Regions from separate parts of the Pedobacter jamesrossensis genome, predicted to be linked through region 2. Evidence: riboswitches for the same ligand, from Rfam matches in the RefSeq annotation. Region 2 holds a riboswitch; the other holds the start of a gene.

Region 1 (9,785 bases), on a different contig from region 2:
AGTAATGAAACAATTTTAATTGAAAACAATCATTATTTTCCAGCATCGTCCCTAAATAAACAGTATTTTCAAGAGTCAGACAAACACACCACATGCCATTGGAAAGGGCAGGCATCTTACTATACATTATTAGTGGATGGTCAAAAAAATGAGGATGCTGCCTGGTGCTACCCAAATCCAAAAGATGCTGCAAAAGAGATAAAAGATTACATTGCATTTTGGAAAGGGGTGAAAATTCAATAATATATGCTTCAATAATTTTAATTATCTGACAATTTTCAGCAAGGTTAAATTTCATTAAATTCTGGTAAATTTTAAAAGATGATATTAAAGTTCTACCTTTTTTTTAATAATGAGAAAGATTTAGTAATCACCACTAATTTCAAATATTTGCAATAAATTATGAAGGGTATATATATTAGTTTAGTCATTATACTTATGAGCTGCAAAGGTTTTGGGCAGGTTAAGGATACACTGAATGCGGAGACTGAAAAAATATATCCAAAAGGAGAAATTGTATCTCGTTACCATAACAATTGGACTCAGCGGTACTACCCAAAAAGAATTCTGGCATTCAAAGCAGAACCTTTAAGATTTGGGGAGATTGTATTTCTTGGCAACAGCATCACAGAGGCTGGAGCTGACTGGACGAGTAAATTCGGGATAGCTCATATTCGTAACCGGGGAATTGCAGGAGACCTTACAGATGGTTTATTGAAGCGTTTAGGTGAAATTATTTATTTCAAACCTAAGGCTGTTTTTATTCTAATCGGCATTAATGATCTATTCAGCCTGCATCATCTGGAGGATAATCCGGCGCTGGTTTATGATAAAACTGTCAGTTCGCCAGCTTATGTAGCAAAGAATATACTGAAAATTGCAAGAAAAATTCATCGTGGTTCGCCAGACACCAAAATCTTTGTTCGGACAATTTTACCGATCAGAAGACAGTATTTGAAAGCCGATATCATTTTGGTGAACACAATTATTAAAAAAAATGAGCGTAAGGGCTACTATAAGGTTATTGATTTTCATGCCCATTTTAAAGATGATAACGGAGAATTGCCACAAGAGCTGACTAATGATGGCGTTCATTTGAATGATAAGGGTTATGCAAAATGGGTCAGTTTTGAAAAGGCAATAATTGAAGGAATTAGATTGGCAAAATAAATAAGCTATACCGTCAACGACGAGTTGTTTAAAAAGTAAGGCTATTATGGAGAATAACTTTATTTTTTTAACAGATCATCTATTTCGCTGTTAAACTCCTTAACAAATTCATCGTAAAATTTCCCAGTTGCAGGGCCGTTATAACCTGTATGAATCTTCGAAACGTCGCCATTTTTATCAATAAAAATAGTTGTTGGGAAAGATAAGAATGAATTTAAAGCAGGTAGTGATTCGGCAACGGCTTGTTTATCAGCTTTTCCAGCAATTACCTGGTCGTATTCAATTCCAAAACGATTTCTAAAATTAGTTAGTGCTTTTTTTACATAAGCGGCATCGGTTTGGCGTTCATAATGTAAAGCAATCACTTCTACACCACGTTTTTTATTTTCCTTATGCCAGGGCGCAATAAAGGTTGCCTCATCAATGCAATTTGGGCACCAACTCCCTGTTATGGTTAATACCACAACTTTATTTTTATACTTATCATCTTTCAATGAAATTTTCTTTCCGTTTACATCTGGTAAAGAAAAATCTAAGGTTTTATAACCATCTTTTAAATAGGTAAGTTTATATGCATCGGGAAGCGCTGCATTATTATTTTTTACACCAGTAAACGGCTGACTTCCTCTTGCACTTAAAATTTCGCCAGTTAATTTTCCATCAGATTCAAATTTTCCTTTGTAATAAGAAGGAGTGGAGCCAATAAAGCCAGAAAGTTGAAATTCGTTGCCTTCAACAATTCCTTCTAGGTAACGAGAATCGCCGGTTATGCGTAAAAAAGTGCCACTAATTTTATTGCCTTTTTGCTTAAACAAACCAACGGTTTTTTCTTCTTTGCCATCCGGTGATTTAAAAACAACATCATAACTACCAGAATAATCTGCAGCTGCAGCTTTGCCATTTGGCTCGAAGCGGTAATCTTTTCTTTCAGCAGAAATTTGGGTAGCTCTGCCAGAGCCGTTTTGCTTTCTTAAATTGCCGTTAAGCGTGTTGCCGTTAATACCGAATGCAAGTTCATTATCAAACTGGTCTATTTTTACAAAAATAGAATCTGCTGTTTGCCTAACTTCACCAGCTTCAAAACTTTCTTCAGCATTGCGGAAATAAAGTTTTTTAACACCTTCTTTATCTTTTATCTCAAAATTAAAAGGAATTTCTAACTCAGGTTTAATTTTAAATATCCCTCGCCAATAACCATTTGGAGCAAATGAAATATGTTTCTCTTTTGTATCAGATTTTGTACTTGCATGAACGATAGATTCTGAGTTTTGCACTTGTGAATAGCCAAGTATAGGAATACTTAAAGCTATTGTAATAGGTATGTAAAGGGATTTTATGCGCATTGGGATGTTTTTATCTACTAAATTAGTCGACAAATATAAGGTGCATATTCCCAAAGAAAAAATATTTTTAAAAATATCTATAAAAACTATAGAGTATATATTATTAATTATATCTTTGCGGCAGTTATTTTAAAATACTTATCAAGAAAGGCGGAGGGAATGGCCCTGTGAAGCCTTAGCAACCATCCTTTAAAACGGAAATGGTGCTAATTCCATCCGGCAAGAATGTCGGGTAGTTAAGTCAGTTGCGATATACCATATCAATATATGTGGGGCACTTCTGATTTATGAGGTGCTTTTTTTTTGCCCGCTATTTTGATAAGTAATATTAATTAAAATCCATTCAAATGAAAAAAACAGACGAGCGAAAATTCAAAAATCACACTTTAGTTCAGCACATCGGGTTCTTCCGAATGTGTAAGTCCTGTTAAAGCTATTTAGCTTTTAGCAGGCTTTTAGTTAATCAATTCAATTTTTTTAAAACACAGATAATACAGTTTTAGCTGTACTGGAATTGCTGTGTCCAATTATTACCACAATAACTCATCATTAATTAAAAGAATATGTTTAAAAATTTAAAACTACCGTTGATTGTATTTTTGCTTTTTACAGGGCAGAAATTATTGGCGCAAAATACTGTTATTACCGGAACCGTTAAAGAAGCTAATGGAGAAAGTATTCCTGGCGCTTCAATTTTACTTAAAGAAACTAAACAAGTTGTTGCCACAGATGCAAAAGGTGCATTTTCTATTAGTGCTCCCGATAAAGGAACGTTAATTGTATCTTTTATTGGCTTTAAAACACAAGAAGTTCAAATAAATAAAAGTGCAGGACCAATAACGATTACGCTTCAATCTAGCGAAAATGCTTTAGATGAGGTTGTTGTAACTGCTTTAGGTATTTCCAGACAAAAGAAATCTTTAGGATATGCTGTTCAGGAACTTAAGGGGCAAGATTTGGCAGAAGCTAAAGAAGCTAACCTGGTAAATGCGCTTGCAGGTAAAATTGCAGGGGTAAGGGTTACTAACAGTCAGGGCGATATGGGTTCATCAAGAATTGTAATTCGTGGCGAAACATCAATTTCTGGTAATAATCAGCCGCTTTTCGTGGTCGATGGAATTCCTGTAGATAACTCTCAGTTAAATTCTGGCGGTGCGAGAGATTATGCGAATACAATTTCAGATATTAATGCAGATAACATTGAATCCATAAGTGTATTGAAAGGGCCAAATGCAGCGGCATTGTACGGCTCTAGAGCTGCGGCTGGTGTAATTATCATTAAAACCAAAACCGGGAAAAACAAAAAAGGTTTAGGTATAACACTTAATTCGAATATTGTTGCAGAGAGCTTGTTAACGCTTCCTGTTTACCAAAACGCTTTCGGACAAGGCTCTGAAGGAAAATTTAGCTATGTTGATGGTAAAGGTGGTGGCATTAATGATGGTGTTGATGAAAGTTGGGGTCCGAAATTAGACGGCAGATTGATTCCTCAGTTTTTTTCTAAAGGTGTTGCAGTTCCATTTGTTGCAAATCCGGATAATGTTCGTGATTTCTTCCAGACGGGATATTCATTAAGTAATGGTATCGCGATAGCTGATGCTTCTGAAAAATTTGACTACAGATTATCTTATAACAATTTACAGCAAGGTGGTATAATTCCAAACTCTGGCCAGGATAAAAATACGTTTTCACTAAATACAACTTTAAGGGTAACTCCAAAACTCAGTGTTACAGCTAATGCAAATTACAGTAAATTAAATTCTGATAACCTTCCGGGTACTGGTGGTTCAAGGTCTACAAGTACCATGTTACAGTTTACCTGGTTTGGTCGCCAGGTTGATATCAATCAGTTAAAAAACTATCGCGATGAAAACGGCAACACATTTAATTGGAATAACAGTTATTACAGTAATCCATATTGGGTAGCTTATGAAAACACGGTTTCGCAAAAACGTGGACGTATTATCGGGAGTTTGGGTTTAAATTACAAGATTATTGATGGATTAGAATTCAATTTCCGCTCTGGTACAGATTATTACAACGACCGCCGTAAGATAAAAATTGCCTATGGTACAAATGGAACTCCATTCGGTTCTTACACGGAAAGTGCATTTACCGTTAGCGAAAATAATACCGATGCAACCTTAAATTTTAACAAACAATTAAACAGCGATTTTAGCTTGGAAGCTTTAGCGGGGAGCAATATCCGTTCCCGCTACATAGAGCAAAACGACCAAAGTGCACCAAGACTTGCAGTAGCAAATTTATATTCGCTAAGCAATTCTAGAGACCCACTTATATCATCAAATAATTACAGTAAACTTAAATCGTATAGCGTTTATGCTTCGGCACAAATTGGTTTTAGAAATTATTTATATGGCAACATAACGGCTCGTAACGATTGGTCTTCGACATTGCCAGCTCAAAATCGGTCTTATTTCTATCCATCTTTTAATGGAAGTTTTATTTTAACAGAAGCGTTGGATATTAAAAGCGAAGTACTAGATTATGCAAAAATCCGTGGTGGTTGGTCTAAGGTTGGTAAAGATGCAGATCCGTATCGTTCTGTTAACACCTATGTTTTTGGCGCACCATTTGGCTCAAGCCCACAGCTTACCACATCTGCAACAGATTTAAATCCAGATTTAAAACCTGAAACGACAACTTCAACAGAACTTGGTGCCGAGGCAACATTATTTAATAAAAGAGTTCGTTTAGATTTAAGCTTATACAATACCAATAGTTACGATCAGATTTTAAGTGTCGATGTAAGTCCATCAACGGGTTTCCGATCGAAACTCTTAAACGCAGGTAAAATTAATAATAAAGGTATAGAAGTTCAGCTGGGATTAACCCCGATTAAAAAACAATTTACCTGGGATATTGATGTAAACTATGCTGCAAACAGAAGTAAGGTTATCGAATTAGATAAAGCTGGTTTACTACAAAATTATGTAATTGCTACGAATTCTGCCCAGGTAATTGCAGCAGTTGGACAACCTTATGGTACACTTTTTGGAAATGCTTATTTAAGAGATGCTGGCGGAAACATTGTGGTTAACGCAACAGGTGCACCACAAACCGATCCAACTAAACGTGTTTTAGGTAAATATACACCAGATTGGATTGGTGGAATTTATAATACTTTCAGTTACAAAGGCATTAGTTTAGGCGTTTTAATTGATGCAAGTTTTGGTGGTTCTATTTACAATGGCACTTACTCTACAGGTACTTATACTGGGGTTCTTGCTTCTACACTTCCAGGTAGATCGGCAGAATATGGCGGTATTTCTTACTACTATCCAGGTAATGTAAAAGCAAACGGTACAGTTAAATTAACTGGAACGGCTCCTGCAGGTGTAACGGTTTATGATGACGGTATTATTTTCGATGGCGTAACTGCCGATGGAAAGCGCAATGAAAAGATATTACCAGCCCAACAATATTACAAATCTTTCCGTACGATTGATGAGGCTAATATTTTCGATGCGTCTTATGTAAAACTTCGTGAAGTTAAATTGAGCTATAATTTACCTTCAAAATGGATTCGTTCACTTAGTCTTCAAGGTGCTTCTGTATCGCTAGTTGGTCGTAATCTTTGGATTATCCACCGAAATGTAGAAGATATAGACCCCGAAGTTGCCTTTAACACAGGTAACGGACAAGGTTTAGAAAGTCTTTCAAATCCAACTACACGTAGCTACGGTCTTAACCTTAATATCAAATTTTAATCTTCTGAATATGAAAAATTATAAAATATATCTTCTGGGAATTTTAACATTGGCAGTTTCATCCTGCAGCAAAGAATTGGATGAGGTTAACATCAACCCAAACGCAACAGAAAATGCACAACCCGATTACTTGCTAACTGGTGCGATAAAAAATACCGCTGATGCTTACTGGAGTACAACCAATACCATGAATTCAAGTTCGTTATTTGTGCAGCATTGGTCTAAAATTCAATATACCGAAGAAGATAGATTTATCTATTCTAACAGCAGTTTTACTTCGCTTTGGTCTACAGGTTACTCTCAAAGCATAACTGCTTTTAATAAAATTATCGAATTGGGCGATGCACAGGCAAATCCAAATTACAAAGGTGTTGCCTTGGTTTTACGCTCTTGGGTTTTCTTATTACTAACCGACGCTTATGGCGATGTACCTTATTCGCAGGCTGGTAAAATTAGCCAGTATATAACGCCAGCTTACGATAAGCAGAAAGATGTTTACTTTGGTTTACTTGATGATTTAAAAACTGCAAAATCGACTTTAAATCCTGCTTCAAAAGCTATTCTGGGTGATGTAATTTACAATGGAAATATCGATAGATGGAAAAAACTGGCAAATTCTTTAAGACTTAGAATTGCTTTACGCATTGCCGATAAAGAACCAGCAAAATCTAAGCAGGTTTTGGATGAAATTAAGGCAGACGGCGACGCTTTTATCAGTGATAATACTGATAATGCACAGTTGATTTACCTAACTTCACCACAGCAAAACCCAGTTAGTGCGCTATTCGAAACCAGAGATGATTATCGCATAAGCAAAACAATAGTTGATAAACTTTTTGCCCTTAACGATCCAAGGCTTCCAATTTATGCAAGTAAAACACAAACGCCTACACCCGAAGAATATATTGGTGTTCCGAATGGTTTAACTAACTCAGAAGCCAGTATTTTAGGTTTTGCAAAAACGTCAAAACCTGGCGCTTACTTTTTGTCGCCGCAGGCACCAGCGGTAATTTTTAGCTATTCTGAATTGCTTTTTGATAGAGCAGAAGCAGCAGCAAGAGGATTTACAACCGAAAATGCAGCAGATTTGTATCAGCAGGCGATTAAAGCATCGTTGAAACAATACAACGTTTCTGATGCTGTTGCAAATAGTTATGTTGCTCAAGCATCTGTTCAATACGATGCTGCGAATTATAAAAAAGCTATCGGCGAACAAAAATGGTTAGCACTATTCGGACAAGGTTTAGAAGCTTGGGCAGAAAGACGAAGATTAGATTATCCGCAGTTAACGGCTTCTGTTAATACGGTACTAAATGGTCAAATTCCGGTTCGGTTTATTTATCCGGGTACAGAACAATCGCTTAATGGCCAAAGCTATAAAAATGCAGTTAGCAGTCAGGGAGCGGATTTGTTAACAACAAAACTTTGGTTTGATGCTTTTTAATTGATTTCTTAACTGTCCGAGCGTAACCGAGAAATCTTTGAATCTGACTGAACTTATGTATGGTACTGTTCAAAGATTTCTCTGTTTTGCTTTTCTCCAGTTGAAATGACGATGATTTTTTTTCTTAAAACAATTCACTTGTTCCAAGATAGCCATTTACCGATTTTAAAATTTCTTTACCAATTTCGACTGCGTTACCAATTCCAACACCTTTTATAGCCGCAAGTTGCTCTGTTGTTTTAGGTAATTTGGCTGCAATGGCTTGCAAGGCGACATCAGAAAGTACGTTGTGTTCTGCTACATTTCTCTTCTCGCTTATGTTTTTTCGCAAAGCAGAAAGTTCCTGGTAAAGTTTTAAGTTTGCAATTTCTTTTACCGGAATAATAACTTTTGGTGCTCTACCTGTTTGAACAGGTTCGTATCTACTTCCAGCCCGATGATAAATCCTTGTGTATTCATCAACTGTAAAGCCATTCCATTGTATTTTAAATAATGCCAGCTTAATGGTTAATTCATTTAATAAATCTGTAATTCGGTTTAAAATTTTTTCCGAACGCTCGTCGATATATACGTTTAGCTCGTTAAATTTATCAATATCGCTGAGTACCGTTTCTAACTTTGGAATAAAATAAGTAGAAGCTTTTGTTAAACGCTCAATAAACTCTTTTTCTTCGTTTACAGGCTTTGTTTTTACAATTTCAGTTAATTCTTTTTTGATAAATCGGGCTGCAACATTTATAATTTCATCTTCTAAAGTTTTAGAACTTTTATCTACAATTTCGTGAAAAGCAGTATTGCCAGGATTGTTTCCAAAGCTCGATTTTTTTAAAATCAGCCAGTTTTTTCTTATAGATTCAAAATCTAATAAATCGCGAATCAGGCTCCATTCGTAAGCTTGCGTTGCATTCTCTAATGCGATGGAATCTGGTTTTGTAAACACTGCATCCTTTGTAAATTTGATGACCTTTTCATCAGTAATTACATTTTCTGCCTTAATTGGCGATTTCAAAATTAACCCATCTAAACTTCTGCAACGGCTTAAAGCCACATAAGCCTGACCATGCGTAAAAGAAGAACTTACGTCGACAATTGCTTTATCAAAAGTTAATCCCTGACTTTTATGAACCGTAATTGCCCAAGCTAATTTAAAAGGATATTGAGCAAAACTGCCCGTATTAACCTCGTTAATTTTATTGTCAGTTGGGTTTAGGTTATATTTTATATTCTGCCATTCTTCCTGATTAACATCTAATTCTGTATGCTCATCATTAAAGCGAACTTTAATACCATCATCATTAATTTTGGTTATAACGGCAGCTTTTCCATTATAATAAAGTTTTTTCCCAGAAGAATCATTTTTAATGAACATCACTCTTGCACCGATTTTTAGTTCCAAAACTTCATCAACCGGATAAGCATCTTTTGGGAAATCGCCGGTAATTTTTGCGCTGAAAAAATGCGTTTTCCCTTCAAGCTTTTCTAAATATTCCTGATTAATTTGAGTAACCAGATTATTGTGTGTTGTTAAAGTGATATACTCTTCTTTATTAATCTGCTTCATCTCCAAATCATATCTCTCATTCAATTTCGCTAGCAAATTACCATCAATAGCGTTTTCTCTTATTCCATTTAAAATATCGAGAAACACCGGGTCAGATTGTCGGTAAACTTTATCGAGTTGAAAGGTAGTAAGTGAATTTGCTTTGATAACCAGACTGTCGAAAAAATAAGGACTTGCATAATAATTTCTAAGAATATGCCAGGCATCATGAGCTATTGGCGAAAGCTGATATAGATCGCCAATCATTAAAACCTGAACGCCGCCAAAAGGTAACTGCGATGCTTTGGTTTTTCTTAGCGCATTATCGATAAAATCTAAGATATCTGCCCTAACCATACTAATCTCATCGATTATAAGCAATTCGAGGCACTTTAATAGTTTAATTTTCTCTGCAGAATATTTTATGGCTTCGCCGGCTTCGGGGTTTGGAATGAGCGGACCAAAAGGGATTTGAAAGAAGGAGTGAAGCGTAACACCACCGGCATTTATGGCAGCAACAGCAGTTGGCGCCACAACAGCAAAATTCTTTTTTGTGG
Region 2 (9,785 bases):
CGTGCAGTTGCCTGGGTTAGCATTACGAGCCATTAAAATACTCATCGGACTACCAACAATATTACTTCTACCCACAACAACACAATGCATTCCTGTAGTATCGATATTGTACTCTTGCAACATCAATAAAATGCCATACGGCGTAGCTGGGATAAAACAAGGTAAATTACGCATCATTCTACCCAAGTTTACCGGATGAAAACCATCAACATCTTTACGATAATCGATTGTTTCTGTTACTTTTTCAGGGTCGATGTGTTTCGGTAAAGGCAATTGAACAATTAATCCATCAACATCAGCGTCCTGATTAATTTCTTCAATTTTGGCTAATAATTCTGCCTCAGTAACCGAATTATCATATCTATGAAGTGAGGATTTAAAACCCACCTTTTCACAGTTTTTCATTTTACTGGCTACATAAGTTTCGCTACCACCATCATTACCAACTAAAATGGCAACCAGATGCGGTTTTCTTCCCGTTTTACTTAAAAATTCAGCTGCCTCTTCGGCAATTTGAACTTTAACTTTTTCTGATACATATTTACCGTCTAATAGTACCCCTAAATCCCCTGAAGGGGACTTTGAATTTCCATCGTTCATATAACTTGCTCGTAATATGTTTATAATTTTATCCAATAAACTTATTAATAACCATTTGTTTTGGCTACTAATTTTGCCACCCTGCTTTTGCTCCCCCTTTAGGAGATAGGGGGTTAATCCAATTTTAAAACCGCCATAAATGCCGATTGCGGAATCTCTACGTTTCCAACCTGACGCATACGTTTTTTACCTTTTTTCTGTTTCTCTAGCAATTTACGCTTACGAGAAATATCGCCACCATAACATTTTGCAGTTACATCTTTACGCAAAGCGCTAAGCGTTTCGCGGGCAATAACTTTTGCACCGATAGAAGCCTGTATTTTAATTTCAAATTGCTGACGAGGAATTAGTTCTCTTAATTTCTCGCAAATTTTCTTTCCAAAATCGTAAGCGTTACTGCGGTGAATTAGTGAAGATAAAGCATCAACCGGCTCATCATTTAATAATAAATCCAAGCGCACTAATTCAGATTTACGATAACCAATTTGATGATAATCGAAAGAAGCATAACCTTTAGAAATTGTTTTCAGCTTATCATAAAAGTCGAATACAATTTCAGCCATTGGCATTTCAAAAACTAACTCCACTCTATCAGAAGTTAAATAAGATTGGTTTGTAATTGTACCTCTCTTCTGAATACAAAGCGACATTACTGGGCCAACAAATTCGGCTTTTGTAATGATATTTGCTTTGATAAAAGGCTCTTCAACGGAGTCTAATTTACTTGGATCAGGCAAATCTGATGGATTATTTACAATAATTTCGTCGCCTTTTGTAGTATGCGCAATGTACGAAACGTTGGGGACAGTTGTAATTACTGTCATATCGAATTCACGCTCCAAACGCTCCTGGATAATCTCCATGTGCAGCATGCCTAAGAATCCGCAACGGAATCCAAAGCCTAAAGCCGCAGAACTTTCTGGCTCGAAAACTATAGATGCATCATTCAATTGTAACTTGTGCATCGCCTCACGAAGTTCTTCAAACTCATCTGTATCAACCGGATAAATACCCGCAAAAACCATTGGTTTAACCTCTTCAAAACCTTGAATAGAATCTAAAGATGGCCTATCAACAGTTGTAATCGTATCGCCAACTTTTACTTCGCGAGCTTCTTTAATGCCAGAAATAATATAGCCTACATCACCAGTTTTAACCGAACTTCTCGGCGACATATCCAGCTTCAAAATACCCACTTCATCAGCTAAATATTGTTTTCCGGTATTGATGAATTTAACTTTATCACCTTTTTTGATCTCACCATTTACTACTTTATAGTAAGCAATAATACCCCTGAATGAGTTAAAAACAGAGTCGAAAATTAATGCTTGTAGTGGTGCTTCTGGGTCGCCAACCGGAGCCGGCACACGGTCTACAATTGCCTGAATAATATCAGGAATGCCCATTCCGGTTTTGCCCGATGCAGGGATAATATCTTCACGTTTACAGCCAATCAAATCAATAATCTGGTCTTTAACTTCCTCGGGCATTGCCCCAGGTAAATCCATTTTATTTAAAATTGGAATGATTTCTAAATCGTGTTCTAATGCTAAATATAAGTTAGAAATAGTTTGAGCCTGAATTCCCTGAGATGCATCTACAATAAGTAAAGCACCCTCGCAAGCGGCAATTGAACGCGAAACTTCGTAAGAAAAATCTACGTGTCCTGGCGTATCAATCAGGTTGAAATTATATTCAATATCTCCAACCTTATAGTTCATCTGTATGGCATGACTTTTAATGGTAATGCCCCGCTCACGCTCCAAATCCATGTTATCGAGCAATTGTGCCTGCGCTTCACGCTGCGAAATTGTCGCTGTATATTCTAATAACCTATCGGCCAAAGTGCTCTTGCCGTGGTCAATATGTGCAATAATGCAAAAATTACGTATATGCTTCATCTTTGCGCAAAGATATGCTTTTTAATGGAAAATTTAAGAGGAAAATAGATGAGGAAAAGTCTAATAAAGTTGTCTAAAATTAATGAAATTGAATGCTGTTGATTTCAACCAATTTAAAAAGATAAAACGTAAAAGGTCGGACTCGCTCCGACCTTTATGCTTAACAACAAAACAAATAAAAAAATTAATCTTAAAAAAAGTCTTAAAGTACAGCTAATTCTTCTGCAAAAACATTTTCAGCAACTTGTTCCTGCTTATAAATTTGTCTGCCCGTATAGGCAACAAAAACGTCTTTATCTAAAAGTAAATCTCTGTTTTTAATCAAGTTTTCGAGTTTTACAGTTCCAATCACATATTTAAAACTGCTTGCTGCATAGCGTTCGCTGATATCATCAAATTCTAATAATTTAATCAAGTCTTCATCAGCGTAGCGTAGGTAAATCTCTAGTAAAATATCCTCAGTATGTTTTACTCCATTTTCTGAATGATATTTTTTGTATTCATAACGATAATCGTAACGTAGTGCTGCAATATCTGAAAGCACTGCTGCACCCGTAGGATGACCACCTGCTCCTTTACCAAAAAAGAATTGTTTATCAGCAAAAGCAGCTTGAACAGTTACTGCATTGTATTCATTTTCAACGTTATATAAGAAATCATCTTTAGCTACCAATTTTGGTAAAACATAAGTTACGATTTCTTTTGTATTTACTTTACGAGCCGTTGGAACTAACTTTATTTTAAAATTTTTCTCACGAGCATATTTAATATCATTTGCTGAAAGGTTTTGGATACCGATATTCAAAATCGCATCGGGATTTACAAATAGACCATAAGCATGTGCAGTAGCAATGGCAAGCTTATATTTGGGGTCGTAACCTCCAACATCTAAAATTGGGTCGGTTTCTGCGAAACCTAAATCTTGTGCCTCCTTTAAAGCTGCATCGTAACTCTGGTCTTCATTAAATATTTTGGATAAAATATAATTAGACGAACCATTGAAAATACCGCTTAAAGCGTGGAAAAGTTCATTGTCATAATATTCTTCCAGATTTCTGATAATTGGAATACTACCACAAACCGCACCTTCATACAGTAGGGAAGTGCCATGCTTTTGTTGTAAATCTACCAACTCTTTTAAGTGAGTGGCTATCATTTTCTTATTCGCAGAAACTACATTTTTGCCGTTTTTTAAGGCAGCAGTTACGATTTCGTAAGCTGCATCTGCATCATTAATCAGTTCTACAATCGTATTGATTTCTGAGTTATTCAGAATCTCATTTTTATCGGTTGTAAATAATTCCTTATTAAGCGTACGTTTCTTTCTTGGGTCTTTTATTGCGATTTTAATAATCTCTAAGTTTAAGTTCTGACTTTGGATAATATCTAATAATCCTTGTCCTACAACTCCGAAACCAAATAAACCGATTTTTAAATTCTTACTCATGATTGTTTTATAGTATCAAGTAGCGAATATCAAGTATCCGGACTTGCCTTCACCAATATTCACCACTTTGTTTGTTAATTTTTTTACTAAACCTTTAATCTTCTTTAATTTCTGGCCAATTATTATTCGCTTTAGTCTTTCAGCTTTCCACTTTTAGCTCTAACCAGTATGTTGCAACTTAATAACCTTTTTATCTCTACTTTCTTTAATAAATGTTCCTATGATGTTGGTTAAAGCATTTGTTTCAATTAAAAAACCATCGTGACCATATTCTGAATGAATACTTGCAAATTCGGCATCTGTGATATTATCTGCCAAATATTTTTGCTCTGATATCGGGAACAGAAAATCATTTTCAATGCCAATCACTAAAGTATTAGCCTTAATCAATTTTAAAGCCTCAACAATACTTTTACGATTTCTGCCAACATTGTGGCTATCCATCGCTTTAGTTAAGTAATAGTAACTATGTGCATTAAAGCGGTTTATCAATTTTTCTCCCTGATAGTTTTGGTAAGATGATGCTCTGAAATTATCCGTTTTATCATTTACGCTTTCCACTTGCGTGTTGCCATAAGCATTATACGTTCTGTAACTCAAAAGTGCAATACTGCGAGCAGTTTTTAAGCCTTTACTTCCACCATCAGGTTGATTTGCAAAGAAAGTTCTATCAGTGGTAATGGCTAAACGCTGACTTTCGTTAAAAGCAATTCCCCAAGGAGAATGAGCTGCGTTTGTAGCAACCAGAATTAAGTTTTCTATTTTATTCGGTTCTATAATGCTCCATTCTACTGCCTGCTGACCGCCTAAAGAGCCACCAATTAAAAGTTTAATCGAATCGATTCCTAAATGCGTTGCTAAAAGTTGGTGTGCAGAAACAAAATCGCGAATGGTAAATTGCGGAAAAGATAAATAATAAGGCAAACCAGTTACTGGATTTGTACTTAAAGGATTAGTAGTCCCATAATTAGAACCCAAAACGTTTGCGCAAATAATATAGTGGTCGTTCGGGTTAAATAAGGCATTTTGTCCAAATAAGCCTTCCCACCATTCGAAAACATCCGCGTTAGCCGTTAAAGCGTGGCAAACCCAAATTACGTTGTCTTTTTTAGCGTTTAATTTGCCATAAGTTTGATAAGCGATTTGTAGGTTACGGATTTTCTTTCCGCTTTCTAATTTGAATTGTTTGGTATAATTATATACCCCAACCCCTAAAGGGGTCTTTGAGTTACTATTGGTCATACTATTGACTTTTATATTTTATTAGCCATATTTATCTCCCCCCTTTAGAGGATTGGGGGCTTAGGCTTGTAAATTAATTGCTGAAAATGCCTGCTCGAAATCGGCTTTAATATCATCGATATGCTCAATTCCGACAGAAACACGTAATGAATTAGGTTTAACACCAGCCGCTAATTGTTCGCTTTCGCTTAACTGCTGGTGTGTGGTTGCTGATGGCTGAATTATCAACGTTTTAGCATCGCCAACGTTTGCTAAGTGAGATATTAGTTTTAAATTATCAATTAATTGAGTTGCATTTTCTTTACTTCCGTTCAGCTCGAAAGATAAAACAGCTCCGAAACCATTGCTTAAATATTTTTTTGCTAGATTATTGTATTTGCTACTTGCTAAACCAGGGTAAGAAACCTCTTTAACTGCTGAATGATTTTCTAACCAAGTTGCTAATTCTAATGCATTATCTACGTGGCGTTGTACACGAAGTGATAAAGTTTCTAAGCCTTGTAATAAAAGGAAGGAGTTGAAAGGAGAAAGGGCCGGACCCAAATCCCTCAAGCCTTCAACACGGGCACGAATAATGAATTGTATATTTCCAAAAGGACCATTAATGCCGAAAACATCACTGAAAACCAAACCATGATAACCTTCTGAAGGTTCGCTAAATTGGGGGAATTTACCATTTCCCCAGTTGTAGTTTCCGCCATCAACAATTACACCTCCAATACTTGTTCCATGTCCGCCAATCCATTTTGTTGCCGATTCTACTACAATGTTTGCACCATGTTCTAAAGGTTTAAATAAATATCCGGCTGCGCCAAAAGTATTATCAACTACCAAAGGAATATCGTATTTCTTAGCAATTGCTGCGATTTTTTCAAAATCAGGCACACTGAAAGCAGGATTGCCGATGGTTTCTAAATAAATTGCTTTGGTTTTGTCTGTAATTTTAGACTCAAACTCTTCTGGTACATCTGGGTTTGCAAAATCTACGTGAATACCTAAACGTTTAAAAGAAACCTTAAATTGGTTGTAAGTACCGCCGTAAATATGAGATGATGACACGATGCTATCACCTACTTCTAAAATATTATTCAAAGCTATAAACTGAGCTGCTTGACCAGATGCAACAGCTAACGCCGCCACACCGCCTTCTAAAGCAGCAATACGTTTTTCGAAAACATCATTCGTAGGATTCATTATCCTGGTATAAATATTTCCAAATTCTTTTAATGCAAATAAATTTGCACCGTGCTCTGCGTTTTTAAAACCATATGAAGTAGTTTGATATATCGGCACAGCTCTAGAACCTGTGGTTGGGTCTATTTCTTGTCCAGCGTGAATTTGTAACGTTTCGAATTTATATGAAGTTGACATTTTTCTAATTTTTTAGTGTGTAAAGGCTTAATGATAATTTTTCCAAAATGATGAAAATCCTGGTATGTGTTGGCGTATCCCGATTTATCAGGACCTTCCAGTTTGAAAAAGAAACAAAAAAGGAAGTTTTTTAGATTATTGTATGCAACAGCACATACAAGTACTTGCCTGCATATCACAACAAATAAAAGAAAAAGAAATATTTTCTGCTTTGTTTAGACTGGGTTCGCTTTGCGATAGAAGATTTAATGTTTTCATCAGTTCTAATTTATATCTCCAAATAACACCATGTTATCTGGTCAGGATTTGGCACCTTCTCTTTCTGAGGGTTGCCAGTGGGTCACGGAGCCTGTCTCTCGCCACTTCTTTATAAATCAATCCGATTAAGATTGACTTTTATTTAGCTTTCTGCCAAATAATATTTCAAATGTGGGAAATTAATTTTAATTCACAAAATAAAATTCTGAAAATTAAATAAATTACTGAAAATGAATTGCCTAATTTTATATTGAAATGATAAAAGTAAATTTTTAACATAAATTTAACTGCTAAAACTCTAAGTTTGTGTTACCTAATAAAATCTAATCATTAATGAAAAATGCAAAAACCATTTGCTTAGCGTTGTCATTAGCCATTGCAAGCATAACAAACGCCAGTGCTCAATTCGGTGGATTAAAAGACAAATTATTAAAAGTTGGAACAGCCCAGGGCGCAAAAGCTTTAGGTGTAGATAAATTTTTAAAGCAGCCAGCGGCCATTACAACAGCTTTCGAAGATGTAAATCGTGAGGGGGAAATGATGCCCGATTTCAAAGCTACACTAAAAGCACAGCCTCTATATTTATTACCTAAAAATCCAGATGGTGGCTTCATACTTTGCGAAGGTTTATACGAAATGACCAACAAAAGCTATTGCTTAAAAGCTGGAACTTTTGCACCATCTAAAGGTGATGGATACATGTTTGCGCCAGTTTTAGGTCCGAAAGAAGAAATTGTTATTGCTGTTTTAAAAAGCGCAGAAAAGCATCAAGATGTAGAACAACACGATATTCAGGTTTTGCTTTGGACTATCATCGCCAGAACAAAATTTGCCGATTATGCTGGTCAGGTTAAGCTAACGGCCATCAAACTTTTAACACCGAAACAGCTTACTCAATTAGAAGGCGGTGCCTTAGGTATTTTACCTTTCGATGTAATGGAGAAAGCGAAAGACCAATTGCCTTCGGGTCTAAAAGCCGTTTTCGAAGCCGAAAATAATATCCGTCAACTGGTTTCTTCTGGCAATTACACTTATGCAGATATGGAGAAATATGCGATTATTGCTGGGATGGCTCCTCCTCGTGCGGATGTGCCGAGTGGTATCTGGACAAAACATCCCGATGGTTATTATGTGCGTTATTTTCCTTCTGGCTATTCGATTACCAGGGTACAAGTTTATGTGCCCAAAGAATTAATTACAGCAGGAAATACACTTATTTACGATGCCGCTGGCGATATTGCTTGTCCTGCTAATACAGGCTCGCAACGTTTAGCACAAACAAATGAACCGTTAAATCCTAATTATGGCTTAAAGTTAACGACCATTTGTAATACGAAATAGAATTTGCAAAGGAGCGGTTCTGTAATCCTTGGAGAATTTCAGTCCCGCACCAAAGGCATCCCTTTGGGATTATGTACTTCAATCTTTTTCAAACTTCTACCATGCTGAGGTACGAAGCATCTGTTTCATCGTTTGCAGATTGCTTCATGCCTTGCCATGACGAATTTAATTAACCCAATGCCTGCTCTAAATCTGCGATAATATCATCTACATGTTCTAGCCCAACCGAGATTCTTAGTAAATTCTTTGGTGTTTTGCTATCTGGCCCCTCAACAGAGTAACGATGCTCGATTAAGCTTTCTACACCACCTAAACTGGTTGCCTGTGCAAATAACTGAACTTTGTTAACCACTTTGCTGGTGACCTCCACATCGCCTTTAACTAAAAAAGACATCATTCCACCGAAATCTTTCATTTGCTTTTTCGCAATCTCATGTTGCGGATGACTTTCTAGACCTGGGTAAAAAACAGCCTCCACATTTGGATGATTTACCAAAAAATGAGCAACTTTTTTCCCGTTTTCGCAATGGCCTTTCATTCGGTAAGCTAAAGTTTTTATACTTCTGCAAAGTAAAAAGCAATCGAACGGTGATGGAACTGCGCCGCCGGTTTGTTGTACGTTTTTAATTTTCTCCCAAAGCTCATCTTTTTTAGCAGTTACTAAAATTCCACCTAGAATATCACTATGACCTCCGAGATATTTAGTACTGCTGTGCATCACAATATCGGCACCTAACAAAATCGGATTTTGTAAAACAGGAGAGGCGAAAGTGCTATCACAAGCTAAAGTAATGTTGTGTGCTTTTGCTATTTTAGCAATCTCTTCAACATCTGTAACCTTTAATAATGGGTTTGATGGTGTTTCAATCCATATTAATTTTGTGTTCGGCTTAATGCTCGATTTTATCAGGTTCAAATCCGTTTGGTCAACAAAATCGAATTCTAAAGTTTCGTTAAAAATGGTTAATAATTGCTTTTTAATTCCCCAATACATATCATCAGGAGCAATAATATGGCTGCCAGGTTTTAAAGCCTGAAATAAACTCATGCCGCAATTATTTCCAGAAGCAAACGCTGCTGCATCTTCTCCATACTCTAATTTAGCTACAGTGTTTTCTAAAGCAGACCGGTTTGGATTACTTACCCGACTATACATATGTCCACCTGGATAACTGCCATTTTCATCGCGAAAAAAAGTTGTAGATAAATTTATTGGAGGTGTAACATCTCCGGTTGTATTTTTAACAAGATTAGAGGCATGAATAGCAAGGGTTTCGGGTTTCATAATTATATTTTGTTATTGAAGATATTTATGTTCGCAATTTAATAATTTGATGCTAATTTTTAGATCCAAATTGTTTTGGCAAGATTTATGTGTTTATTCTAGCGAAAATTAAATTAAACAAAAAATGAAAAGATTATTTATAGCTATCGCAATAGCATGTTCTACTTTAGTAATGATGCAAAGTTGTAACACGGCGAAAAGAGTAACTGCAGGTGTAACAGGTAGCAGAGGTACAGTAGTACGTGACTGGGTTGTAAGCAATGTTGCTTTGGAAGGTTTGCCAGATGGCGCAGTACAAGGTTTATTTGGAGAAAAATCTTACAAATGTTTTCAAGGCAGT

The links. Region 2 has a riboswitch for S-adenosylmethionine ahead of ACFOUY_RS02320 (O-acetylhomoserine aminocarboxypropyltransferase/cysteine synthase family protein). Riboswitches for the same ligand answer to the same signal wherever they lie in the genome.
Region 1: linked by a shared signal. The riboswitch ahead of ACFOUY_RS16555 (SusC/RagA family TonB-linked outer membrane protein) and the one ahead of ACFOUY_RS02320 (O-acetylhomoserine aminocarboxypropyltransferase/cysteine synthase family protein) in region 2 are both predicted to bind S-adenosylmethionine.

What each region holds. Positions count from the first base shown of each region.
Region 1 is NZ_JBHSBY010000137.1:56,259-66,043, reverse strand. Features, by position in the region: gene ACFOUY_RS16570 (DUF427 domain-containing protein) at 1-243, shown strand, start outside; gene ACFOUY_RS16565 (GDSL-type esterase/lipase family protein) at 439-1,170, shown strand; gene ACFOUY_RS16560 (peroxiredoxin family protein) at 1,230-2,513, opposite strand; SAM riboswitch class I at 2,649-2,756, shown strand; gene ACFOUY_RS16555 (SusC/RagA family TonB-linked outer membrane protein) at 3,077-6,244, shown strand; gene ACFOUY_RS16550 (SusD/RagB family nutrient-binding outer membrane lipoprotein) at 6,255-7,688, shown strand; gene ACFOUY_RS16545 (HRDC domain-containing protein) at 7,813-9,785, opposite strand, start outside.
Region 2 is NZ_JBHSBY010000016.1:9,158-18,942, reverse strand. Features, by position in the region: gene ACFOUY_RS02340 (bifunctional 5,10-methylenetetrahydrofolate dehydrogenase/5,10-methenyltetrahydrofolate cyclohydrolase) at 1-600, opposite strand, end outside; gene lepA (translation elongation factor 4) at 714-2,501, opposite strand; gene ACFOUY_RS02330 (homoserine dehydrogenase) at 2,704-3,948, opposite strand; gene ACFOUY_RS02325 (homoserine O-acetyltransferase family protein) at 4,108-5,190, opposite strand; gene ACFOUY_RS02320 (O-acetylhomoserine aminocarboxypropyltransferase/cysteine synthase family protein) at 5,251-6,561, opposite strand; SAM riboswitch class I at 6,827-6,937, opposite strand; gene ACFOUY_RS02315 (hypothetical protein) at 7,153-8,160, shown strand; gene ACFOUY_RS02310 (trans-sulfuration enzyme family protein) at 8,330-9,445, opposite strand; gene ACFOUY_RS02305 (hypothetical protein) at 9,570-9,785, shown strand, end outside.